Regions from separate parts of the Leptospira cinconiae genome, predicted to be linked through region 1. Evidence: riboswitches for the same ligand, from Rfam matches in the RefSeq annotation. Region 1 holds a riboswitch; each other region holds the start of a gene.
What was found. Region 1 has a riboswitch for cobalamin ahead of AB3N61_RS16420 (LIC13354 family exoprotein). Riboswitches for the same ligand answer to the same signal wherever they lie in the genome.
Positions count from the first base shown of each region.

Region 1 (3,605 bases):
TTCTTTTGGAAATGCGGAGACTCCGGAGTCCGCGAGTCCATGATCCCCTGCGAACACCATTAAATGAGGATTGGATAATACGGGATCTATAGTGTTTTGGATCGTACCTATACGGTAAGCTAGATCTTCTAATTTTCCCAAAGCGCCTAATGGTTTCGTCTTGGTATCAATCTTATTGCGTAAATGTTTATCTAAGTTCAATTGGTATACATCTTTAGGGCGGATCATATTGTTTTCACTTTCAAAAATTTAAATCGTTAAACCGAAAAAAGGATCGGAAGATCTCTGCTTCGGTTTTAAGTCAAGGAGTCACAGATCTTGCTATAACTCCGTCTATATCGGGATTTGCATGAGCCGCGTCAATCGGTAGGGTTGATAGGATTGTTTTTGCCGCAGAGATTTTTATATAGGCAAATCCATTCGTTTGGATATCGGTCTTCAAACTTCCATCACATCCTGTCCCTGAATTTCCAAAATTAGGATCGGCTAGGTCGAAACCGTCTCCTCCTCCGCCACCATTAACGATATCCGTATCAAAAACTTCCGAAACGGTCATAGGATTTGTATCCTGATTATAAACGAAAGGTGTGATACCTGCGAATCTTTCCCAATAAATTGGATTTCCTACAAAAGTGTTCGGATCGGGGTTCGTATATTCAGGATCCCAACCGCACCAATTGATTAAATCGTTTCCGACTTCAACGATTAAAGGTTCCATAAATACGTTGTTAAAAGGGTTGGAATCGTTTTGTACCCCGATGAAAAAAGGATTTTCGTAAACTATAAAATCGATCCCGCTTACGGGAAGAACCTTAACTCCGGACCAACGAAGTATGATCGCAGATCCGCTTCCGGAATCTTCTAAACTATAAACGTCCAAGGAGCCGTTAAATTTTCCCTGACCGCGAACTCCATCCACCAAACAATCGGAATCTTTGAATCCGACCCCGTTACTTGTCGGTGCAGAAACGATTTCATCGGCTACAAAAATTCCTCTACCTGTTTCCGGATTTTTCGAATCACAGGAACTTAGGAAACCGGATCCCCCTAAACCTAAAGCAAGAAGCGACTCGGCAGCGGATGAACTCTTGGAATCCTCACAATTGACGAGCCCAATAGAGAAACAGGCCAATATTAAGGAAATTTGAAATATTTTCATAAGGATTTCTTGCTCAACCTGTTTCTCTTATTCGATCTTAATTCAATTCAAGCCTGCTCCAAGGAGCCGGATCGAAACCGCTATTTAAACCGCAACCTGCGTTAATGTCGCTTGGATCGGAATAATAATCCAAATCATCGTCTTTGGCGGATGCTAAAGTTGTTTGAGTAGATACGTCTGAAAGGTCCGGACAAACGTAAGTTTTACCGTCTTTAATCGTCCATCTATACCAACCGTAACTTCCTTGAGAGAAGGAAGAATCTGAACGGAAGCGAACATAAATGACTTTTTTATTCGTATCGATCTCTTGGATTTCTCCGTATAAATAACTGTTTCCGTAAGTTTCGTCGAACATGGTTTGTGCGACTAAAGAAAGGGAAATATTGTACGTACCAACGATTTCATTTCCCGGCGCAGTATAAGTCCCGCCCGGGTAATCGGAAGTTCCATTGTAGTAATTGTAATTGCCCGCAATCGGATTTAATCCTGCAACTGCTACTAAAGCAAGTATGTTCTGATCGTCGGATTTTTTTGAATCTCCCAAATCGAAACAATTCACAAATACGAATAGTGAAGTGATGGTTAGCAGCAAGGTCGCTAGTTTTCTGAATCTTTTCATTTTTCTCTCCTGGTTCTGCCGGATATCGCAGAAAAAGAAAATAAAAGCAAAATTACGTTAGTCGATCATTGATCTTGTTCAGATCTGAACGATTGTGTATTTGCGGTGGTTTCTTTTTCCGTTCGAGAGCCCCGACATTTTAACTTTCGGGGCCCCATCGCAGAAAGCGCGGATGCGCTCAAGAGCGAGATTTACGATACTCCCCAACCTCGAGGTTTCAGTATCGCGGGGAAGATCTGGCTTATTCCGTTTAAAACGGACATCACAGTTGCGGGTCAGCGCGGGATTTTCACCCGACTTCCTCCCTGAAAGCGTAATTCCAGGTTTTGGTTTAGCGCTTCCCCTGGCAAGGGAAAAACTATTAGGATACGAAAGGTATCTATTCCTTGCAATATCGGAATAAATCTGCGATATTCAAAGTATAGGGACGGATTGGAACGATTCGGTGCATAATTTAAGATCAATGAGACTTATAGTTCGCAAAAAATTCGGGAAAGATCTTTCATAGACCGAAAATAAAAGAAAGAGTTCTAATAAAACTTCTAGAGAGGAATCCGATGAAAATTACCCGATCCACTTTTCTAAAAGCCGGAATTTTAACCGCCGCAGCTTTATTAGGAAGTCGTAAGGGAAATTTATCCGCTCAAAATACAAACTCCGGGAAAAAGGTGATCATACTTGGTGGGGGACTTTCCGGACTTTATTCCGCGTACATTCTAGGAAAAACAGGAAGTAAGGTAACTCTGATAGAGGCTACCGACAGAGTTGGAGGAAGAGTAAGATCCATACAGGATCCTTCCGGTCATGTGGTGGAGCTAGGAGCGGAATGGGTTTCTTCGGAGGATAAAACGGTCCGCAGTTTGGTTAGAGAACTGGGATTAAAATTGCAACCTTCTCCTTTGATCCCTGATCTGTTTTTAGGGACTTACAAAAAAGCGGGCACATGGGAACTTTCTTCTAAATCCCAGGAGATCCTAAGTAAATTAATATCACAAAATTCTAAATTAGATACGGCTCAACAACAAGCCTTGGATCGGATTAGCTTTTATAATTATCTAATATATCAGGGAGTCAATCCGGAAGACTTGGCCTTGCTTGGCCATAAACTTTCTCTTCATTACGGAGATAGTATTCGCGTTCTATCCGCCGAAAAAGTTTTAAGCGATCTTGCACAATTCCCCCAAAGGAATAGTAGAATCGAAGGTGGAATGGAAAGTATCGCCAAAACCTTGGTGATGAATATAGAAAACACCGAATTCGTTTTTTCGGATCCCGTGCTGTCTGTGGACCAGGATTCTTCGGGAGTTACGGTAAGTACAACTTCCGGCAGAAAATTTAACGGTTCAGCTTGTATATGCACTTTACCTGCGAATCAAATTTCGAACGTAAAATGGAATCCGGGACTGGATAAGGAAAAACTATTGGCCGCATTGAGAGTTCGCTATTCGCAGATCTTTAAATTGTTTTTGGTATTAAAAGAATCGCCATGGGAATCTTCTCCTTTTTCAGTCCATTCGGATGCTGCCGCTCAATTTTTATATGATGCAGGTACCAAGTCGGATACCGGAGATAAGGTTTTAGGAGTTATAGCTAACGGAGATAGATTTTCCGTATTCGATTCTGCCAGCCAAGACCAAAAAGTGGAATATATTCGCCTCACTCTCGATCGTTTGGGTTTGAAGAAGGACTTGCAGATACAAAGATTCTATTTTACGGACGCTAAAAAAGATTACGTACCCAATGGGATCGCCGAATTTCCACCGGGAAGTTTTGGATCGGAGATCATTCTCAGAAAACCGTTTGATCGTATCTTCTTCGCAGGAGAAC
Region 1 is NZ_CP162137.1:3,564,422-3,568,026, reverse strand. Features, by position in the region: gene cobT (nicotinate-nucleotide--dimethylbenzimidazole phosphoribosyltransferase) at 1-228, opposite strand, end outside; gene AB3N61_RS16425 (LIC_13355 family lipoprotein) at 302-1,159, opposite strand; gene AB3N61_RS16420 (LIC13354 family exoprotein) at 1,197-1,778, opposite strand; adenosylcobalamin (AdoCbl) riboswitch at 1,971-2,097, opposite strand; gene AB3N61_RS16415 (flavin monoamine oxidase family protein) at 2,336-3,605, shown strand, end outside.

Region 2 (3,605 bases), 1.1 Mb from region 1:
CCTGTGATACCCGCGTCCGCATTCTCACTTCTTTCAGGTTTTAAAGAATCGTTTGCTATGATCGTCCCGACCTCTCCAAATAGTTCCAAAAAACTCGGGATCCTATATTGTTTTGCGATATTGGATTTGAATTCCAAAGAATAATTTTCTTTTTCCCAAAACCTCCAGAGAAGTCCCGCTTTAGGATTCGAAAATTCGGAGGTTTTTATGGCAGAAGCGAACGGATCCTGCTTTCTATACCAAGGTTCATCGGACTGGAATTTATCCCGGTAAGAATCCCAAGAAACTCCCGGGGTTAAAACTAGTTTTCCGTCCAAAAACCGGAACTCATCCTCCACCTGAAACGTCGTGTAGGTTCTTGTTTTTCCCGGTTCGTATTTAAGATCGATATTTTGAGGTGTACTTCTGGATCTTTCGAATGTTTCCTTTTCTATCCCTGCATGAAATTTCAATATTTGATAATATTCTAATAGATAGAGAGTCGGAGTGATTTGCGCCCCGTACTGTCCCATATTGGCTGTGGAGTTAGGGGTTCCTTTGGAAAATTCGGATTTAGGATCGAATAAGTCGTCGTTCGTAAAAGATGTGAAAGCTCGAGTCTCCAACCTTAGTAGTCCATCAAACAAACCTTTCGTATCCGTTCCGAGTGAGGTAGTATTTCTAAGATATCTGCGATGTACTTTTTGGGTTTGGTTACTGGCTGGTCCTGGAATTCCATGAAATCTATAATTTAGATCGTTCCAAAATTTGATCTTGGTGGCTCCGATATCTCCGCTCAGTCCCAGCATTCCGGATGTTCTTTCATACTGAGCGTTCCTTCTTCTATCGATCGTATCGTCTAAAGGATTAACAAGCAATGTGCCGTGGTTGTTCAGATAAGAAAAGTTTTGGTCCGATTTTTCTCCAAGTAAAAATACACTAGCCCCGATCCCGCCATAAGTCCCCGTATGCGTTATGCTACCTTTTCCCGTATTAAAACTTCCGGCACCGATATTGACCCGGGTTTTAGGCGGACCAGATCCTACTCTTGTGACTAGGTTTACGCTTCCACCGATAGTCGATCCTGAAAATCCTACAGGTGCACCACTTCTGTAAACTTCTATACTTTGTAAATTGTCGAAAGGAAGATCCGCCAGGTTGACTTCTCCACCTTGCGCATTATTAAAAGGGACTCCGTCTATAAAGATCCTGGATTGGTTCGGGTTTGTTCCTCGAAGAGAAAGAGTGGAATACGACCCAAGTCCTCCGTATCTTCTGATCCGAACCCCTGCCTCTCTTTCCAAAACGTCCGGAAGATTCGTATAACGTGCATTGTATTGGTCCAAATCGATTGATGTCTGAAAACCGGTCGGATTTTTTCTGAAATTTTCGGGTTGAGAATTGGAACTGGTCTTTCCCACAACTTTTACAGGGGAGCTTTCCGTTTTCTGGTTCTCTTGGGAAAATATTTGAACGGAAAATAAAAAAAGACCTAGATGAAGGATCTTACCGATTTGTTTGGGTCTTTTGTTCATTGAGGCCTTAACTCCCGAAAGCCGAAATATTGAAAGTAGCTCGGATAGGTTTTCTGACTCACGCCCGGCTTAAGACCCTTCCCGTCTTTCGACAGTGGTTTTGTCTTACCGTTTAGGCGTTTACAGCTGCGGGTACAGCTCCGGAATTTCACCGGATTCCCTTTTCAGATCTACTTGCAAGACCAGGTTCCCAACCAGAGTCGAAGGGGCAATCTGAAAAAGGGTTGGCCGCCTCTTGCTTACGCAAGACCGGGCTGCTCCGGGCTCGGACATACGTCCTCGTCCTTCGCTTACGCTCAGGACGCTTCGCGCCCTGCACATCCCTGGCGGGTTTTGTAAATGAAAACTCTGTGTGCTCCGTGAACTCTGTGCGAAACTTGTTTGTGCATTTATTGGTTCACACGGAGAGTACTGAGATCTCGGAGGGACTTACATGCGGATTTTTCAAGAACGGAAAGAAATATTTTCTTGATGTAAGATAAAAATCGGAAAGGATTCACGAATTCGCGACCCAAAGGGAATCCCCAAGGGTCTGCCTACATAACAGGGAGCACCGAACTCGAATGAAACGAATTCCATCCTTAAGATTTCTTTTACTAGGGATCTTTCTTTTAACTACCTCATCCTTATCTGCGGCAGGAACTTATTCCGAAGGTTGGACAGTTGCAAAATTGATCCAATTCGAAAGCAGAGGGATCGTTTTTGAATCTTATGAAGGTCTTTTAGAAGTGTATACCATAAACGATTCGGAAGCTTGCGACGAAATGAAGGACGAATGTTATGCTCCGGCAAAACAAAAAATCGAATTCAGCGTACGCCCCGAGAATGCGGATGTGGTGAACTTCTTAAGCAAAAGTCTGAACCAGGAAATTTTAGTCCAGTACAGGATCCATAGATTCGAAGCGATCGCGTTGTCTTCCGATTACGAAGTGATAGGAGCTCAACTCCAAGAAAGATCACTTCCGAAAGGTTTACCGGACAAGATCGTAAGCAAAAGTAAATCCGGAGGAAAAAGGAATTTTTCCGTTACAGGTCGTATTCTAAGTTTAGAATATAAGGGAACTATGATTGGAACTTGGGAAGGATTGTATCTGGACGAGACCAGAAATAAAGTGCACCCTTTTTCAATTACCGATGAAGAGATCGCAACCTTTGCCACTAACACTCTTAAATTCGGACTTAGATATTTCTTAGGCGTTTCCGTGGCTTACGTAAAGGGTTGGAGAAATTCTCATTATGATATTTATGAGATCAACTTCAAAGCTCCTGCAGGTGCATTGGAACCTACCGGAAAGACTGAATAATTCACATTAAAGTTTTATTAAGTAGAAGACCGATGTAGGAACTCCTACGTCGGTCTTTTTTATTTTAAGGATTTTACCGGGGCCTTGTTGGAGCTCCTACTGAATTTTGGGAAACGGCCCCACCCCTTCGCAGCGACTCGTAGGGAGCGAGAAGACAACCAGCTTTGCTGAGTCGGTGACGAAAGTCAAACGAGGTGGAACGCAAGTTTAACACACTAAGTTTGATCGAACGTAAATTTTGAAAAAGCGGCCCCGCCCTGAGCTTGGGTGGTGGAGGCGGGTCAGCGGGAGAAGCCGCTTTCCCTATATCAGAAAATCGTAAAATTTGCAATCAAAAATACAGGCCGAAATATGTAGGAACTCCTACAGGACAGCCCTAGATTATGGATGGAAACTTCCGTCCGACTGGATTTTCGGTCCTTTGTTCGGGAAATCCGATCTAGTCAAAGATTGGATCAGCTCCGTAGTTTTTGCCTCCGGATCAGGAGCAGGGATACCGTTTTGGCTCAGTTGTAAGGGATGGATCTTACCCTTGATAAAATTCCCTTGTTTGTCCAAGTCCGCTTCTAAGACCAAAGAGTAACCGCCATAACCTTTCGTAGAGAATACCCTATATCCTAAAAAGTTCCCTAGTGAATAAGCGATCAATTTTCCTTTATACAATTCGAATGCTCTTGGCAAATGAGGACCGTGACCTATGAATAAGTCCGCACCGGCGTCGATCAACGCGTGAGATAAAGCGACTAAATTTCCTCTATATTCTCCGTAAAATCTTTCCTGTTCGTTT
Region 2 is NZ_CP162137.1:967,898-971,502, reverse strand. Features, by position in the region: gene AB3N61_RS04525 (TonB-dependent receptor) at 1-1,514, opposite strand, end outside; cobalamin riboswitch at 1,540-1,728, opposite strand; gene lsa26 (surface adhesion protein Lsa26) at 2,078-2,818, shown strand; gene AB3N61_RS04515 (CapA family protein) at 3,200-3,605, opposite strand, start outside.
Region 2: linked by a shared signal. The riboswitch ahead of AB3N61_RS04525 (TonB-dependent receptor) and the one ahead of AB3N61_RS16420 (LIC13354 family exoprotein) in region 1 are both predicted to bind cobalamin.

Region 3 (3,605 bases), 1.7 Mb from region 1:
AATTGGAAATTTACAGTCGTGGACGCGGGAGAGCGAACCGTATTATCTTCGATCAAGGAACGATTCCCGAAATATCTCACCCTTAAAGACCCGAAAAATCCATCAGGATTTTTTAATGTGATCCCGGAAGCCAATGTATGGCGGATGGAACCTGGGATATAATTCCCTGAAGGATCATCATCTCTGAACCTTGATTTGGAAGTCGCAAAATCCGCATCTATCATGAGCCAAGAATTATAAGAATAATAATTGGCCCATTCGATCCCTTTTCGTGTGCTTGGTCTGCTTGCTTCCGTGGTGCCGTTATCGCCGGTGAACAAGAGTTCTGAATTCATATCCAATTGCCAAACGGAGAAAGTGGATTGCCAACCGTGGACCGGTTCGGTCCGAATTCCAACTTCTCCACCCCTTGTTTGGACCAAAGGATTTGCCGGATCCGTTTTTTGGACCACACCTCTTGCGTCGTTACTATGGAATCCGTATCCACCGTTTATATAAAGTTCAATTTTACACCAAGGTCCTATAATGATACTTCCTTTCGGGCTATAGATTCTTGCGTTCCTATCGGCTCTTTCTTTCGTTCCCCAATCATCGACGTTAAATGTATAATAGTCTCCTCTTATCCCGAATACCGTTCTGAATTTATTCGCCCATTGTATCTTGTTTTCATAATATAATCCGGAGCTGAGTTGTGTGATCCCATCTTCTCTTACCGTTTCTAATCTGGCTCTTTTTTCGGTATGGAAGAGTCCATTTTGGATATAATCTCTTCTGATCTGAAGTCCGATGGTGTTCTCCATTCGGATCCCCCAGAATTCGCTGATATCCTTATAACTGGATTTACTTCCTGCAATCGTTCTTCGATCCGCTTGTTCGTGTTGGTCTCCTCTTTCGGGATCGTCCAAGTAATATGTGAAGTTGGAGAATAATCGTAAATCGTAATATATACCGTAAAATTGGGTTTTTGCCTCGTATCCCTTTTCGGAACGATGAGCTTCAAAGTTGATACTGGCTCTGTTTGACCATCCGCCGTCGTTATGGTCCACACTTTCGAATCTACTTAAACCCGAATCCGGCTCCAACCATGAGTCGCCTAGTCTAAGCGCCCTTTTAGGAGCCTGCCCTGTAGAATGCCAGCTACCTTTATAACCCATGAGACCGATGCTAAATCCTTTTTGTTTATTTCCAACGGAATAACTAGTGACACCATTCACTCTTCTGAAGTTATCCGAAATTACCCAAGGACCGTCATTATGGGAGGCTTCGAACGCATACAAAAGATCTCCCGGGCCTAACTTATGGGATTTTGCGATCAAAGTCCTTGCATAACCGAGGGTTCCACCTTCCACATTCGCAATCCCTTTTACAAGACTCTTAAAATAAGAAATATTGAATGCACCTGCCGATGCGAAGTCCCCTTGGTCGGCATAATAAACCCCCTTCTTATATTGTATTTGTTCCACAAGTTCAGGTATAAGAAAATTCAGATCCGTATAACCTTGACCGTGAGCGTGACTAACGTTATTTACCGGCATTCCGTCCACATTGGAAGAAAGATCCGTACCGTGATCCAAGTTGAAACCTCTTAGAAAGAACTGGTTCGCTTTACCCCCTCCGCTATGTTGGGTTACGATCGCACCCGGAATTAATTCCGCGACTTCTCCCTGCCTCATAATAGGTCTAGTCTTGATCTGATCGGAACCTACCACACCTTCGCTTGCCGAAGACGCGATCCCGATTAGATTGGACCTTCTATCCCGGATTACGATCGTATCCGGCTTATATTCCGAGATCTTTTTTTTGAACTCCGATTTTTCGGTATCCGTCTTTTCTTTTCCGTTAGTCGGTTTTGTTTCCCGATCCTGGGAAAGGATAGGGGATAAGCTCGCACATACAAAGTACGATAAGGATATGCCTAAGCCGGCAATCCGGAAGATATTTTGTTTCATGGTTTCGTCCGTTTTTTGGAAAACTTTCGAAACAAAGATAAACTAACGAATGTTAGACTAATTTACGTCAAAATACGAATATGTAAATTGGGCAAATATATTAAATGATGAATTTATCTTGGTTCCGAGAGCCCCGATTTTTAACTTCCGGGGCCCTTCGCGGATGCACGGACGTGCTTGGCGAGAATGCTAACATACCTAACCTCGAGGTTTTAGTCTGCAGGGAGATCTGGCTTGCGGAATAAAATAGAAAGAGAATATCTTTCCGATCTAATATCCGATCACAGTTGCGGGTCAGCGTGGGAATTACACCCAACTTCATCCTGAAAGTTAAGACGATCTTTTGAAGAGACACGGTTTACTCAATCAAAAAAGTTTTATCAGCGGTAAAAAAAGAATATTCTAATTATTTATAATAGTCTGCGTAAAGGTAGGTCATCGATAGGTATCTAGTCTCGATTTGTATTATTCTCGATCTTCGAGGGAAGATCTTTCGTATAAGTTTTTTCTATATTCTCGGAAAAGAGAAATAATTCCAGGATCTCACAATTCCCAAGTTTAGAATAGTGGGATATTTTAAGTGAATAACGTTCAAAAAATCTCGAAAGTACGAATCCGTGACTACAAATTGCCACTTTCTTTTTGTCATAAATTTTCAATAAATTTAATATAGTTTCAACGACCCGAGACTCCGCTTCGGATTTGCTTTCTCCTCCCGGGAATCTAAACTGATCGTAAACGTTATCCGAACTTTTCCAGGCGGAATAGGACGTTTCTCCGAATAGCCTCGAAATCTCCGATTCTAAGACCCCTTGTGCTTCTCCTAAGTGGATCTCTCTGAGCCCCGGATGATATATAATCTCTATTCCTAACTTTTGAGAGATCGGTTTTGCAGTTTCTTTCGTCCTTTTTAAATCACTGCTAAAGATCAGTTCTATTCCTGTATCTTTTAACTGATCCGCTAAATTGATCGCTTGTTCTTGCCCATGTTCGGAAAGCGGCGTATCGATTTGTCCTTGCAACCTTCTCTCTCTGTTCCATTCCGTTTCTCCATGCCTAATTAGGAAAAGGTGATATTCTTCTTTTTTCATCGGATTAATTTAGGATTGGAAGAACTTGCCGTATAATAATTGAGCCGCCAGTCCCAGACAAAGAAACAAACCGGAGGAAAAAATAGAGGTTAAAAATATAATTTTATTCGCATCTAAGATCAGGTTTGGGACTAATTTTCGATCCGGATCCCCTAATTTTGGCTTATCACTCGGAACTCCCGAGTAATAATTTCTTCCTCCGAGTTGGATCTTTAGAGCACCCGCTAAAGCCGCTTCGCAAAGTCCTGAATTGGGGCTAGGGTGTTTTCTTCCGTCTCGAATCAATATTTTAAAGGAACGTAATGGATAAAAACCTAAAATTGCGGATGAAATACAAAGTATAGGGGCAGTCAATCGAGCCGGTATATAATTAGCCAAATCATCCATTCTTGCGGAAATCCATCCGAAGTTCAGATAGGCCTGATTCTTATAACCGAATAGTGAATCCAAGGTATTTATGGAACGATAAAGCATCGCAAGACTTGGACCCCCTATAGCTGCAAAAAAGAGCGGGGCAGTGATCCCATCCACCAGACTTTCTCCCACACTTTCCAGGCCCGCCCTA
Region 3 is NZ_CP162137.1:1,526,437-1,530,041, forward strand. Features, by position in the region: gene AB3N61_RS06905 (TonB-dependent receptor) at 1-1,949, opposite strand, end outside; cobalamin riboswitch at 2,155-2,309, opposite strand; gene AB3N61_RS06910 (histidine phosphatase family protein) at 2,399-3,040, opposite strand; gene cbiB (adenosylcobinamide-phosphate synthase CbiB) at 3,050-3,605, opposite strand, start outside.
Region 3: linked by a shared signal. The riboswitch ahead of AB3N61_RS06905 (TonB-dependent receptor) and the one ahead of AB3N61_RS16420 (LIC13354 family exoprotein) in region 1 are both predicted to bind cobalamin.